DNA from 2 places in the Rhizobium sp. BK060 genome. Region 2 is predicted to be linked to the other one. Evidence: riboswitches for the same ligand, from Rfam matches in the RefSeq annotation. Region 2 holds a riboswitch; the other holds the start of a gene.
The links. Region 2 has a riboswitch for cobalamin ahead of cobU (bifunctional adenosylcobinamide kinase/adenosylcobinamide-phosphate guanylyltransferase). Riboswitches for the same ligand answer to the same signal wherever they lie in the genome.
Positions count from the first base shown of each region.

Region 1: it holds a riboswitch for cobalamin, as region 2 does, so the genes downstream of both, bluB (5,6-dimethylbenzimidazole synthase) here and cobU (bifunctional adenosylcobinamide kinase/adenosylcobinamide-phosphate guanylyltransferase) in region 2, are expected to answer to the same signal.

Region 1 covers NZ_JACHYW010000039.1:8,799-16,234, reverse strand. Annotated here, with positions in the region: gene FHT71_RS28685 (NADP-dependent malic enzyme) at 159-2,471, shown strand; gene FHT71_RS28680 (DUF2865 domain-containing protein) at 2,603-3,679, shown strand; gene bluB (5,6-dimethylbenzimidazole synthase) at 3,687-4,376, opposite strand; cobalamin riboswitch at 4,416-4,598, opposite strand; gene FHT71_RS28670 (PD40 domain-containing protein) at 4,625-5,458, opposite strand; gene FHT71_RS28665 (LTA synthase family protein) at 5,675-7,436, shown strand, end outside.
Region 2 covers NZ_JACHYW010000018.1:80,198-87,633, forward strand. Annotated here, with positions in the region: gene FHT71_RS20085 (cobyric acid synthase) at 539-1,993, shown strand; gene FHT71_RS20090 (chloride channel protein) at 1,990-3,780, opposite strand; cobalamin riboswitch at 4,028-4,424, shown strand; gene cobU (bifunctional adenosylcobinamide kinase/adenosylcobinamide-phosphate guanylyltransferase) at 4,553-5,077, shown strand; gene cobW (cobalamin biosynthesis protein CobW) at 5,083-6,132, shown strand; gene cobN (cobaltochelatase subunit CobN) at 6,142-7,436, shown strand, end outside.

The DNA of each region.
Region 1 (7,436 bases), on a different contig from region 2:
CGCTACGGCTGATTTTCCCGGTTTCCATCGAGCCTCGCCGCGGCCGCGGCAGATTTGCGCTGTTTTCGCATTTCGAACGGAAATTCCGACTGTTCCGCCACCCCGTTTGATGTATTGAAGGCAGTTCAAAGACAGCATGCGGCAGCCCGGAGGCGATGATGGATCATCAGGAAAAGTCCAAGACGGAAAAAAATCTGGCAGGTGGAAGTCTCGACGAGCAGGCGCTCTACTTCCATCGCTATCCGCGTCCGGGCAAGCTCGAAATCCAGGCGATCAAGCCGCTCGGCAACCAGCGCGACCTGGCACTCGCCTATTCTCCGGGCGTTGCAGCGCCCTGCCTGGCGATCCGCGACAATCCCGAGACGGCCGCCGACTATACGTCTCGCGCAAATCTCGTAGCGGTCATTTCCAACGGTACGGCCGTTCTCGGCCTCGGCAATATCGGCCCGTTGGCATCGAAGCCGGTCATGGAGGGCAAGGCCGTCCTCTTCAAGAAGTTCGCCAACATCGACGTCTTCGACATCGAGGTCGATGCATCGAGCGTCGAGCAGATGGTGTCGACCGTCGCCTCGCTCGAGCCGACCTTCGGCGGCATCAATCTCGAGGACATCAAGGCACCGGAATGTTTCGAGATCGAGCGTCAGCTGCGCGAAACCATGAAGATCCCGGTCTTCCACGATGACCAGCATGGCACCGCCATCATCGTTGCCGCCGCCATCCTCAATGGTCTGGAACTGGCGAACAAGAAGATCGACGAGGTCAAGATCGTCGCCTCGGGTGCCGGTGCTGCCGCCCTTGCCTGCCTCAATCTCCTCGTCACGCTCGGCGCCAAGCGGGAAAACATCTGGGTCCATGACATCGAGGGCCTCGTCTACGAAGGCCGCACCGAATTGATGGACGAATGGAAGAGCGTCTACACGCAGAAGAGCGACACACGCACACTCGCCGAAAACATCGGCGGTGCCGACGTCTTCCTTGGACTTTCCGCCGCCGGCGTGCTGAAGTCGGAACTGCTGGCGCAGATGGCCGAAAACCCGCTGATCATGGCGCTCGCCAACCCGACGCCCGAGATCATGCCCGATCTCGCTCGCGCCGCGCGCCCCGATGCCATGATCTGCACCGGCCGTTCCGACTTCCCGAACCAGGTGAACAACGTTCTCTGCTTCCCCTATATTTTCCGCGGCGCGCTCGATTGCGGCGCAGTGACGATCAACGAAGAAATGAAAATGGCGGCCGTGCGCGCCATCGCAGCACTTGCGCGCGAGGAACCTTCCGACGTCGCCGCACGCGCCTACTCGGGTGAAACGCCGGTCTTCGGCCCGAACTACCTGATTCCCTCGCCTTTCGACCCGCGCCTGATCCTGCGCATCGCCCCGGCCGTCGCGAAGGCAGCCGCCGAGAGCGGTGTCGCCCTGCGCCCGATCAGCGACTTCGACGCCTACCTCGACCAGCTCAACCGTTTCGTCTTCCGCTCCGGTTTCATCATGAAGCCGATCTTTGCCGCGGCGAAGAATGCCGAGCGCAAGCGCGTGATCTTCTCCGAAGGCGAGGACGAGCGGGTGTTGCGCGCCGCACAGGTCCTGCTGGAAGAAGGAATTGCCAAACCGATCCTGATCGGTCGCCCGCAAGTCATCGAGACTCGCCTAAAGCGCTACGGCCTACGCATTCGTCCACTGGCCGATTTCGATGTCATCAACCCGGAAGACGATCCACGCTTCCGCGAATATGTCGATCTCTACTTCTCGCTCGTTGGACGTCGCGGCGTCATTCCGGAGGCAGCCCGTACCATCGTTCGTACCAACACGACTGTCATCGGCGCCCTGGCCCTGAAGCGGGGTGAGGCAGATGCGCTCATCTGTGGGCTGGAGGGCCGCTACGAGAAACATCTGCGCGACGTTCGCCAGATCATCGGCAAGCGACACGACGTGTGCGACTTCTCGGCGCTCAGCCTGCTGATCTCGCAGCGCGGTGCCGCCTTCTTCACCGACACCTACGTCACCTTTAATCCGACTGCGGAGGAGATTGCGGAGTCCGCGGTTCTTGCCGCCGAGGAAATCAAGCGCTTCGGCATCACGCCGCGAGCTGCCCTCGTATCCCATTCGAATTTCGGTTCGCGTGAGTCCGAGAGCGCGACGAAGATGCGTGCCGCTCTCAAGCTCGTGCGTGAGGCGGCGCCGGATCTCGAAGTCGACGGCGAAATGCACGGCGAAAGCGCGATCTCCGACGCCCTGCGCAAGCGCGTCATGCCCGACACGACCCTGCACGACGAAGCAAACCTGCTGGTTTTCCCGAACCTCGATGCAGCCAACATCACGCTCGGCGTCGTAAAGTCGATGATCGACGGGTTGCACGTCGGGCCGATCTTGCTTGGTGCAGCGCTGCCCGCGCACATCCTGGCGCCGTCCGTCACTTCCCGCGGCGTAGTCAACATGGCCGCCCTCGCCGTCGTGGAGGCTTCACAACCGGCGTGATTTGCCGCAGATCGAGAAAATGCGGTAGGATTCTGACCGCAGCTCGTTAAGACAAACGAGCTAGCAATGAAGGCGCGGCGAAAAAGCCGCGCCAGACGACCCTGCTATTTGCTCATCGATGGGACGATGCCTTGAACCGCTGGATTCTGTCACTCATAGCCGCATTTACTTTGACCGGCCCGAGCTACGCCCAGATGCCGGCAATCTGTGGCGATCTGCGCGCCCGCCTTGCCGACCTGCCGCAGATCATCGGCAGCACGTCCGAGGTGCGCAAGTACGCCAGCGCTATCGCAGAGCAGAACCTTGAGCTTCGCAAGGTCCGCAGCGATCTGCGCCAGAGCGGCTGCACGAGCGGCAGCATGGTGGTGATCGGCGACGATGACGGATACTGCGGGGAACTCGAGCGCGCAGAATCCAAGATGGTCGACAATATCCGCTATCTCCAGCAGCGTCGCGACGAACTGCGCGGTCAGAGCGAGGATGTCCGCACGAGGAACGAACTTCTTGCCGCACTCGATGACAATGGCTGCAACGAGGAACAATGGCCCGCCGACAGCGCCGAAGGGTATGCGCAGCCACCGAGTATCGAAGATCAGGCGCTGCGAAGCGACACGTTCATTCCGTTGGGTCGTGATCCCAGCCGGCGCCGCTATGGTCTCCCGGGCATGTCGCCGCTCTCTCATCTGAACACCGTCTGCGTGCGAAGCTGTGACGGCGGCTTTTTTCCGTTGAGCTCGAACGCAACATCCCAGGACTTTGCCCGCGATGCCGACACCTGCTCGAAGATGTGTCCCGGCATCGACACCGAGCTCTTCTATCATGACGTCTCCAGCACGGAGACATCGCAGATGATCTCCGCGGCGACAGGCGCGCCCTACAGCGCCATGCCGAATGCCTTCGCCTACAAGAACCGCAAGCCCGGCGAAAGATCGTCCTGCAGCTGCGATCTAAACGCCTACTACGAGCGGATGCGAAAAAGCCAAACGATCAGCGAACCGCCGCAGGGGTCGATCACCACGATCGAAACCAAGAAGCCCGAGACCAAGAGCCCGACCGCAGCACCCGCGGTTCCGCTGCCACAGGTGCCGGACAGGCCTTACGACCCGGCAAACAAGGTCCGTCAGATCGGTCCGCAGTTCCTGGCGGGCGACCAAGGCACGATCGACCTCAAGAACCCGGCAAAGCCAGGTCCCCAGCCGCAGCAATAGTCGCTGCCTAGTCTGCAGACTTGCCCCAACGATCCATAAACACAAGCTCCTCCAGCGGCAGGCGCTGGCGCCATCCTTTGACCGCCAGTTCCGGTTGGTCATAGAGCTGATCGACGTAACCTAGGCACAGCCAGGCAACGATCTCCACCCGCTCCGGAACGCCGAGAATCCCCTTGATATCGGACTCGTGAAAGATGCTCACCCAGCCGACCCCGACGCCTTCGGCACGCGCTGCCAGCCACAAATTCTGCACGGCGCAGACTGTGGAGTAGGAGTCCATTCGCCGGTTGTGGGTCCGTCCGAGAACGACATCACCGCAGCGATCGGGATCACAGGTGACGCAAATGCTGAGCGGTGCGGCTCGGATGCCCTCCAGCTTCAGCGACCGGTAGAGCTGCTGTCGCTCCCCCTGAAACATCTCGCCGGCCTCGCGATTAGCGCGATCGAACGCCTGCCAAACAGCCTCCTTCATCTGCTGATCGCGCACCAGGACGAAGTTCCAGGGCTGCATGAATCCAACAGACGGGGCGTGGTGCGCAGCCGTCAAAAGCCTGCTGACGACGTCGTCGGGTATGGGATCCGGGCGAAACTCCGAACGCACGTCACGGCGCGTCGAAATCGCCCTGTAGACGGCGTCGCGGTCCTCGGTCGAAAAGGCTGCAGCTCCCGACAGGGAGCCTGAATGGTCTGGTCGCATCGTCAATCCCCAACAACACAACCGCCCGCCGTCCACGCGGGTCAGTCTATGATGTCGGGCCGGTCTTCTGACTTGGCGTCATCCGACTGCCGCGCCTTCCCGGTACTGGACCAGTGGCGTGTTGCGGCAGTCGTCAGCCTTACAGCGTTGGGCACGTTTCGGTCTCACACCGAATTCCCGATTCTCCCGCCTAAGACGGGCACCCGACGGAAGGGTCTATGCCGGCAAAAATCACGCGATGCAATCCCTCACACAGAGACTGGGTAGTAACGCACATAGGCGAACTCATCGCCCGACGGCGACCAGTTCGGCACGTTGATCGTTCCCTGCCCGCCGAAGAGATCGAAGAGTGTTGTCAGCTTGCCCCCATCCATGTCCATCAGCCGCAGCCGTACATTGAGATCGCGCGGGTGGTCGAAGACGTCGGGATCGTAGGAAAGGATCAGGACCTTATCGTTGTTTGGCGACGGATGAGCAAACCAATTCCCACAATTGTCGCTGGTGATCTGCTCGAGGCCGGTCCCATCCGGGTGAATGCGCCAGATCTGCATGAGGCCGGTGCGGCTGGAATTGAAGTAGATCCACTGGCCGTCGGCTGAATAATCCGGCCCGTCATTGCGCCCCTCGCCGTGCGTCAACCGCTTTTCTTCGCCGCCGTCCACGGAGATCGTGTAGATATCGAATACGTCGTTGCGGATGCCGCAATAGGCCAGTTGTTTCCCGTCGGGCGACCAGCCATGCCAGTAGGACGGCTGATTTTGCGTCACCAGACGCGGCGTGCCGCCTTCGGCGGGTAGCACATAAATCGTCGACTTACCGAACTCAGTCTTATCGGAAATGACGATCTGACGGCCATCAGGCGAAATGCCATGATCATTGTTACAGGCCGTGGCAAAGCCGGTATCGACCTTTTCGACCTTGCCCGAACCGTCAAGCGCCAGACGGTACAGAAGACCGTCACCGTTCAGCAGAAGATAGCTACCGTCGGGTGAAAAGTTCGGCGCCTCCACGAGTTGCGTGGTTTGCCAGACGACGCGCGCCTCGCCTGTCCTGATGTTGTAGATCTCGACGGAACTGCGCAATCTGAATCCTCCTGACATCGACTCCGTCAGACCTACGACGGCCCGCCACTCAGCACAAGCAAATGCACCAGGCCAGCTTGCACCACAGGACGTGTCTCTTGGGCGACCGGCGCCTTATCCACTAATCACAAATGCGGGAAACCTAACGGTTCATCTAGCGTTCATGACGAGGATGTGACAGTTCGGTGAAGCTTTTATGACGTTGGAGTTTTCCGGTTGATCGCGTTGGTAATGAGGTCTGCAGTGGCAGCGCGCTTTGCGTCGCTTTCCACCGATTTCGGAGGAAGCGTCCGGTCGCCTGCTATACGCACAGCGCTCGGCGTCGCTCTTTGCGCCCTGCTTGCTCTCTTTGCTACGGCCGCCGTCGAGATAATTGCCCGCGATGGGCTGGCCGACGTGCGCGAATTCCTGATATCGCCGGCGCGTCCCGGAATGACGACCGTTGTAATGTTGACTGTCCTGATGCTGTCGCTCGATGCCGCCTTGGGAAGACAATTCATTTCGGCATTGATCGTTCTCCCGCTGGTCTTCGTTCCCGCCATTGTCTCCAACCAGAAGCAGCATTACCTCACGGACCCCCTTTATCCATCCGACGTTCTTTTCGGGCGCCAGATCATGGAACTGCTTCCTGTCATGGTGCGCGACCGCCCCTGGACTGCCGTTGCGATGGTTGTCGGCATTGCCCTTTCCGCTGGCGCGATTGTCATCCTCTGGCGCTTCGCCTGGCGCAACTTCCCGAAACTCTCAAGGACCTCTCGCCTCCGCCACCTGTGCGTCGGCCTGCCCGTTATCGCGACTTTCGGGTCATTGATGGACTATTCACAGTATTCCTTCATCCGTGACCGCCTTCAGGTGGTCCCGATGATGTGGGACCAGAAGGAAAACTACCGGAGCAACGGCTTCATCCTCGCCTTCATCTTCAATATTCCGATGGCCGACGTTGCAGCACCGGCCGGCTTCGGTACGCAGGCGCTTGATGCTATCCCCGGCCGCAACTACGGCTATCTCAGCGGCCCACGAGAAAAGCCCGACGTGATCATGCTGATGAGTGAATCGTTCTGGGATCCGACCCGACTGAAGACGCTGAGCCTGTCGCCCGATCCCATGCCGACTATTCGCGCCGAGCAGTCTGGCCATGTATTCTCACCGGAGTTCGGCGGCATGACCGCCAACGTCGAATTCGAGGCGTTGACAGGCTTTTCCAATGCCTTCCTCCCATATGGCAGCATCCCCTATCAGCAATACATCCGTCGCGATGTTCCCTCGCTCGCCACGTTCTTCCGCGGCGAAGGCTATGCCGCCCGCTCACTTCATCCATTCAGCGGCTGGTTCTGGAACCGCAACGAAGTCTACAAGGACTTCGGTTTCGAGCAGTTCCGCTCTGAAGAAACCATGCCTCCGATGGAAAAGAGGGGCATCTTCGCTTCGGACGAGTCCCTTATGAAGGAGATCATGCGCGAGGCCGACGGTATTGATCGTCCGTTCTTCTTCTTTGGTGTCACCCTGCAGGGACATGGTCCCTACGAGCCGAACCGTTACGTACACAACACCGTCGACATCAAGGGCAACCTGAACGATGCGGACCGGGCCACGCTGGCCACCTACACGCAGGGGATCAAGGAAGCCGACGACAGCCTCAAGATGCTGATGAATTGGGCCGAGAAGCGCGATCGCGAGACGATCATCGTCCTCTGGGGCGATCACCTTCCGCCGCTCGGCAACGTCTATATGGCGACCGGCTACATGCCGGACCAGGTTGCCACGCGTAAGGCATCGGTCAGCGTCATGAAGCAGGAACACGAGACGCCGCTCGTCATCTGGTCCAACAAGAAAGGCAGCAAGAAGGACGTCGGCACGATCAGCCCATCGCTGCTGCCCTACCATCTCTTGAAGTTCGCAGGCTTCGAGCATCCCTACTACACCGGCTTTCTCGGCCGCGTGCGGAAGAAGTACAGTGTCATCGATCGTTACCAACTGA
Region 2 (7,436 bases):
ACAACCTAGGCGTTCCACACCTCGCGGAGGTCCTCGTGCTGTTGTCCGGGCTTTTGCGGTGGCGCTCGTCTTGGCGCCTTGGAAGGCAGCCTACGCGTTCGGTTGCGGAAATCAATTGTCTTCTGTGCTTGAGGCGTGAAGTCTAAACATCTGATTTAATATCGTTAATGCTAGTCTCACCAAAAGATTACCGCGAGCGTTCAGAGATTGTGTTGGTAGACTTGGCAGCGGCGCCTCGATCGAGAAGAAAAGTCAGAAAATGCCAAAATTCATCTTTGCTTAAGGGCTTGCTAACCCTCCGGTAATAATGTGGCGCTATCTGTTGTTGCGTAGCGGGGGACACCGCTGCTTCTCCGGATCAGGTAGTGCGTCCCGGGGAACGTGAGCTTCGCCGTGTGTGGGCGAATGCGCCAGCGTATTTCGGCAGGCCGCGCAACCTTCAACGGTTGACGCGGCCTTCGCATTTTCGGCGCCTGCGATTGACCGCAACCTTGACGTCGTTGTAGGCCGAGGCGAATTTCTCCGGAGTTCTGCGACAATGACCAAGGCCATCATGCTCCAGGGTACCGGCTCCGACGTCGGCAAGACCGTTCTTGTTGCGGGGCTTTGCCGGCTTGCTGCCAATCGCGGCCTTTCGGTCCGTCCCTTCAAGCCCCAGAACATGTCAAACAATGCCGCTGTCGCTGATGACGGTGGTGAGATCGGCCGTGCGCAATGGCTGCAGTCGCTCGCTGCGCGGGTACCGTCCTCCGTGCACATGAATCCTGTGTTGCTCAAGCCGCAATCCGAATACGGCAGCCAGATCATCGTCCACGGCAAGGTCTGGGGGCAGGCCAAAGGGCGGGACTATCAAAAACTCAAGCCCGCACTCCTCGACTACGTGATGCAGAGCTTTTCCGAAGTTTCGATCAGAGCAGATCTTGTCATTGTGGAAGGCGCCGGCTCGCCTGCCGAAATCAATCTCAGGGCCGGCGATATCGCCAATATGGGATTTGCGGCACGCGCCGGCGTGCCCGTCGTCCTGGTGGGCGATATCGATCGGGGCGGCGTGATCGCTTCGCTGGTCGGCACGCATACGATCCTATCCGGGGAAGACCGGGCAATGATATCCGGCTACATCATCAACAAGTTCCGCGGCGACGTTTCGCTGTTCGATGCAGGGATCGATGCTGTACGGGATCATACCGGGTGGCCATGCTTCGGTGTGGTGCCGTGGCTCAAATACGCTTCGCAATTGCCGGCCGAGGACTCGGTGGCGCTGGAGCGCCTGGCACGAGGCGGTACGGCTGCGCTGAGGATTGCCGTACCGGTGTTTTCCCGCATCGCGAATTTCGACGATCTGGATCCGCTGGCTGCGGAGCCGGATGTCGAGTTGGTTTTTGTCCGCCCCGGCGAGCGGCTGCCGTCGGACGCCCGTCTGGTCATCCTGCCCGGTTCGAAGTCGACGATATCGGATCTGGCGGATATGCGCACGCAAGGTTGGGATGCCGATCTCCTGGCCCATGTGAAACGGGGTGGCCGGGTCATCGGCATTTGCGGCGGCTATCAGATGCTCGGACGTAAGGTCCGCGACCCCTTGGGCATCGAGGGAGATGCGGTGGAGACTACCGGTCTCGGCCTACTGGATGTCGAGACGATGATGGCACCGGAAAAGACGGTGCGGAACAGCGTCGCCGTGACGGTGGAAGACGGCGCGCCGCTTGCAGGCTATCAGATCCACCTCGGCATCACCGTCGGAGAGGATTGCGGCCGGCCGTTCGCGATCATCGATGGAAAGCCGGACGGTGCAGTATCCGCAGACGGCCGGATTGCCGGCACATATCTGCACGGGCTCTTCACGAGTGACATTTATCGTTCCCATTTGCTGCGGAGTCTCGGTCTTTCGGGCGAAGCGAACGATTACCGTGCGGGTGTCGAAAAGGCCCTTGACGACATTGCGGCCGAGTTGGAAGCCTGTCTTGACCGGCGCTGGCTCGACAAGCTCTTCGGCTAGATCTCGCCAGATATTTCGCGGCGGCGGCGATCTAGTTCTTCGCTATAGCGGCGGAGCGTATAGGCCTCGCTCAGTTGCCCGACAACCTTGCGCTCAATCAGATTGTTGACGACGGCCAGCGCTTCGCTTTCGGTCTTGTCGAAGATGGCGGCTGCCTGCTTGGCGTTCATCTGCGGCTGCAGGAAATCGTTCTTGTAGCGGATGAATTCGCTGAGATCCTTGCCGGTGTCGTCGGTGTCGGTCAGGTTCGCGTAAATATCGGGAACGAGCACCAGGCCGCTATATTTGCCCGTGTCGTCCACCAGGACGACGCGCTGCGCCGAACCAATGGGGAAGCGCTCCTTGAACTCGTCGATCGAGAGCGTGGCGTTGGCGGTCTTCACATCGGCGCGCATCAGCCGGCCGACCGTCAGGTTGCGAATCCAGCCGACATCGTGGGCGCTGCGAATGCTCTCGCCGCGCAGGTGGAAGCGCCATGTTGCGAAGGAGTAGCCGAAGGTGCTGCGCACGACGAGTGAGGACGTGATGACGGCCGCAAGGACAAGCGCGGTGATTGGAAAGTCGCCGGTGATCTCCAGCGCCAGGAACGTCATCGTCAGGGGGCCGCCAATAACGGCGACTGCGAGCGAACTCATGCCGACGACCGCGTAGATGACGGGTGTCAGCGTCGCGTGGGCGAAATAGGGTGCGGAATAGGCAAATAGCTTGCCGAGCAACGCCCCCATGAACAGCGACGCGAAGAAGAGGCCGCCTCTGAAACCCGAGCCGATCGAGATCGCGGAGGCGAAGGCTTTGAGGAGAAGCAACCCAATGAGGACCGGAATAGCGACATCGCGCCCGAGATTGAGGTGCAGCGCTCCGTGTCCCGCTGACAGGACCTGCGGCGTGATAAGGGCCAGCAGACCGACGACGATGCCGCCAAGGGCGGGGCGCAGCGGCGTTGCGATGGAACTCCGGCGCGCCAGTTCCTCGATCGAGGCGACGCCCTGCATGATGAGAATGCCAACGCCCGCGCAGACGGCACCGAGTAGCAGAGCCGGGACATAGTCCGCCGGCATGACCGAGCCGAATTCGCCAACATCGATCAGGAAATCGCTGCCGGCCAGCAGCCGCGCAACCTGGGTCGCGACCAGTGCGGAAACGACAACGGGCGTCAGCGAGACGATGGTGTATGTGCCAATGATGAGCTCGAAGGCATAGAAGGCGCCGGTCAGCGGCGCATTGAAGGCCGCGGCAATCGCACCGGCCGCGCCGCATCCGACGAGAACGCGCAGGTCCGACCGGCGAAGCTGCAACTTCAGGCCAAGCTTCGAGGCCAGACCGGCCGCCAACTGTGTGTAGCCGGCTTCCAGGCCCACCGAAGCGCCGAATCCGTTCGAAATAAGGTTCTGGACGGCCACCAGAATGCTGTCGGTGAGCGATAGCCGACCGCCATGCAGAGCGTTTGCCTCGATCGGGTCCACCATCGGCTTCTTACGGGTCTTGGCGAGGATGAACAGCAAAAGACCGAGCAGGATGCCGCCGCAAACCGGTGCCGTCAGTAGCAGGAACTTGTTATCGATCTGCGAGGAGCTCAGCCTCTCGACGTCGCTGATTCCGAAGATCAGCCTGTGCATTGCACGGGAGGCCAGGCTCATGCCTGTCACAGCCAGCCCGGAGATCACCCCGACGATCGCGCCGGCGATAACCATCCCCATTTCGCTCCGCCGCAGCAGAGCGCGCATCCGCCCGATATCGAGGAGGGTGTGAAACGGGCCGAAGCGGCGGATATCGACTTTCAGGAGCATGGCAGAGAAACTAGGCGGGCGCTGGTGCGGTCAAGTGCGGTGAGGGGAAGGGCAATCAGTGGCGCGACCCGCTTGCGATGCAATTGCGGCAAAAGACCGGCGCTGGCAACAATTATTTGTGACGTAAGCCACTGATAAAAGACGATAAATATGGTAGAGAAGGTCGTCTTGACCGCGGCCCGAGGCATGCAATGTCGTTGTCGTGAGTGATGGCTCACGATTGACTTCGCCAGTGGCCTTGCCTAACGATGACTTCATAACGGATGGTTCCGGACCGGTTGAATCGGTACGGATGAAAAGGGAATGTGAAGCGGTGGACCCAATCCGGGCACCGTCATCATAGCCGACCCCGCGACTGTAGAGCGGTCAGGGTTTTCCGTCCGGCGTTGGTTCCCCGTGGTTGACGGTCTGCAATAGTGCAGGCGGGCGGCGCGGAAGCGGCGACGGAAAAGTCACTGGCAGTGCATCATGATCAACCGGGGCTGGACGCCTCTTACGTCTACGAATCGTCCGCCTTTTCATGAAATGCAGCCGGGAAGGCGAGGAAGATCCGCTAGCACGATCTGGGCGACCGGTTTCCGGTCTGCCCCGATCGCGGCTAAAATCCGCGAGCCAGGAGACCTGCCAATCGTGCCGGGCGAACAGCCCATTCCTGGGTGATGCCCGCTGCCAGCACGGAGGTTGTCATGGCTGAAAGAGAGATTTTCCGGCTGCGTTTTGCAGCCGCTCCGGCTTCTCGCGGAAGACTTCCGCAGATCGGACAGTACTTTCCATGAGCCCGATATCATCCGGCGCGACCTTCGTCTTGGGCGGTGCGCGCTCTGGAAAATCACGTTTTGCCGAGCAGTTGGTCGTTTCGACCGGTCTGGAGCGCCATTATGTGGCAACGGGCCGGGCTTGGGACGACGAGATGCGCGTCCGGATCGACAAGCACAAAGCCGATCGTGGCCATCTGTGGCATACCCAGGAAGAACCGCTCGATCTTGTCGGATGCCTGCGGGCGATCGACGGCGAGGGGCGGGCGATCCTTGTCGATTGCCTGACGCTTTGGGTCACCAATCTGATGATGGAGCAGCGCGACATTGGGGCAGAGTTCGCCTCGCTTGCCGCGTACGTGCCTACGGCGCGTGCGCGCCTCGTCATCGTTTCCAATGAGGTCGGTCTGGGCATCGTTCCGGAAAACCGCATGGCGCGGGAATTCCGGGATCATGCCGGCCGCTTGCATCAAATGATCGCGGCTGAAGCCGCGGATGTGTATTTTATCGCGGCAGGTCTGCCGCTGAAGATGAAGGGTTGAATTTCATGAACCAGCAGAAAATCCCGGCGACCGTGATCACCGGCTTTCTCGGCGCCGGCAAGACGACGATGATCCGCAATCTGCTTTCCAATACGAACGGCAAGAAGATCGCGCTGATTATCAACGAGTTCGGCGATCTCGGCGTCGACGGCGAGGTGCTCAGGGGCTGCGGCGCCGAAAACTGCACCGAGGACGATATCATCGAGCTCACCAATGGCTGCATCTGCTGCACGGTTGCCGACGACTTCATTCCGACGATGACGAAGCTTTTGGAACGCGAACAGCGCCCCGACCACATCGTCATCGAAACCTCCGGCCTCGCGCTGCCCCAGCCGCTCGTTGCCGCCTTCAACTGGCCCGACATCCGCACGCAGGTCACCGTCGATGGCGTGGTCACCGTCGTCGATAGCGCCGCCGTTGCCGCCGGGCGCTTTGCCGACGATCACGATGCCGTCGAGGCCCGCCGCGTGGAGGACGAGTCGCTCGACCACGAAAGCCCGATCGAGGAGCTTTTCGAGGATCAACTGACCTGCGCCGATCTGATCGTGCTCAACAAGACCGATCTTCTCGATGCGGCAGGCCTCGGTCGCGTGCGCGACGAGGTCGCTTCCCGTGTTGCCCGCAAGCCTGTCATGATCGAGGCACGCAATGGCGAGGTTCCGGCGAGCGTGCTGCTCGGGCTCGGCGTCGGTACCGAAGACGATGTAGTCAACCGCAAGTCCCATCATGAACTCGAGCACCAGGACGGCGTAACGCACGACCACGACGAGTTCGACAGCTTTGTCGTGGAACTCGGCCCCGTTGCCGATCCTGCCGCCTTCGTGGGCGCGTTGAAGTCGATCATCGGCCAGCATGACGTGCTGCGCCTCAAGGGATTCGTCCATGTTCCTGGCAAGCCGATGCGCCTGCAAGTCCAGGCGGTTGGAACCCGCATCGACCACTATTTCGATCGCGCCTGGGCGCCCGGCGAAGCGCGCGGTACCCGCCTGGTCGTCATCGGCCTGCACGAGATGGACGAAGCGGCGGTGCGCAAGGCGATAGAAGCGCTGGCATAAGGCAGACCAATGCATCTGCTCCTGGCACAGCAGGGAACGATAAGTGACGGCGAGGAGGCGATCGATCTCGGTCAGTCTCCCGGTGATGTCCTCTTTTTGTCGGCGGCCGACACCGAGCTTGCTGCAGTGGCGGCCGCGTATGACGAGGCGGCCGCTGGCTTCGGGCTGCGGCTGGCAAGCCTGATGAGCTTGAAGCATCCGATGTCGGTCGACGCCTATATCAAGCGGACGGCCCGGCATGCGAAGCTGATCGTCGTCAGGGCGTTGGGTGGCGCAAGCTATTTCCACTATGCACTCGAGGCGCTTCATGCGGCGGCAGCGCGCCATGGCGCGCTTATCGCCGTACTGCCGGGAGATTCGAAGCCGGACGCAGGTTTGACGCCGTTTTCGAATGTTCCGCTTGAAGACTTAAATGCCCTCTGGGCCTATCTCATCGAAGGTGGCGACGCCAATTCACGTGCGTTTCTCGCTTATGCCGGCGCGGTGCTATCAGGCGCTGAAAAGCCCGAAGCGGCATCGCCGCTGATGAAGGCCGGGATCTGGTGGCCGGGCAAGGGCGTCGTCGGTGTCGAGGAGTGGAAAGCGGCATGCGATGGGCGGCTTCGATTCCTGCAAGGGGCGTCGCATTCGCCTGTCGTTGCAGTCAGCTTTTATCGGGCGCTCGTGCAGAGCGGCGAGACCAGGCCTGTCGAAGCCTTGATCGATACGCTGCTGGCCGAAGGCATCCGGCCGCTGCCGGTGTTTGCCTATAGTCTCAAGGACCCCGTCTCGAAGGGCATTCTCGAAAGTGTCTTTGACCTCATCAAACCCGAAGTGGTGATCAACACGACTGGCTTTGCCGTATCTGCGCCGGGCGCGGATCGTGAACCGACCGTGTTGGAAGCCAACGACGCGGTCGTGCTTCAGGCGATCTTTTCGGCGTCGTCGCGTCAGGCCTGGGCCACCTCCTCGCAGGGCCTCACCGCGCGCGATCTTGGAATGAATGTTGCGCTGCCTGAAGTGGACGGACGGGTGCTTGCCCGCGCGGTCTCCTTCAAATCCGCGGCTCGCTACGATGCGAGGGTCGAGGCCAACATTGTCGGCAGCGAGCCCGATATCGAGCGGATGCACTATACGGCCCGGCTTGCTGCCAGCTGGGCGACGCTGCGCACGACATCTGCCGGCGACCGGCGCATTGCGCTTGTCATGGCCAACTATCCAAACCGCGATGGCAGACTCGGCAATGGCGTCGGGCTGGACACGCCTGCCGGCACCGTCGAGGCGCTGAAGGCGATGCGTGCCGCCGGTTATCGAGTGGCGGATGT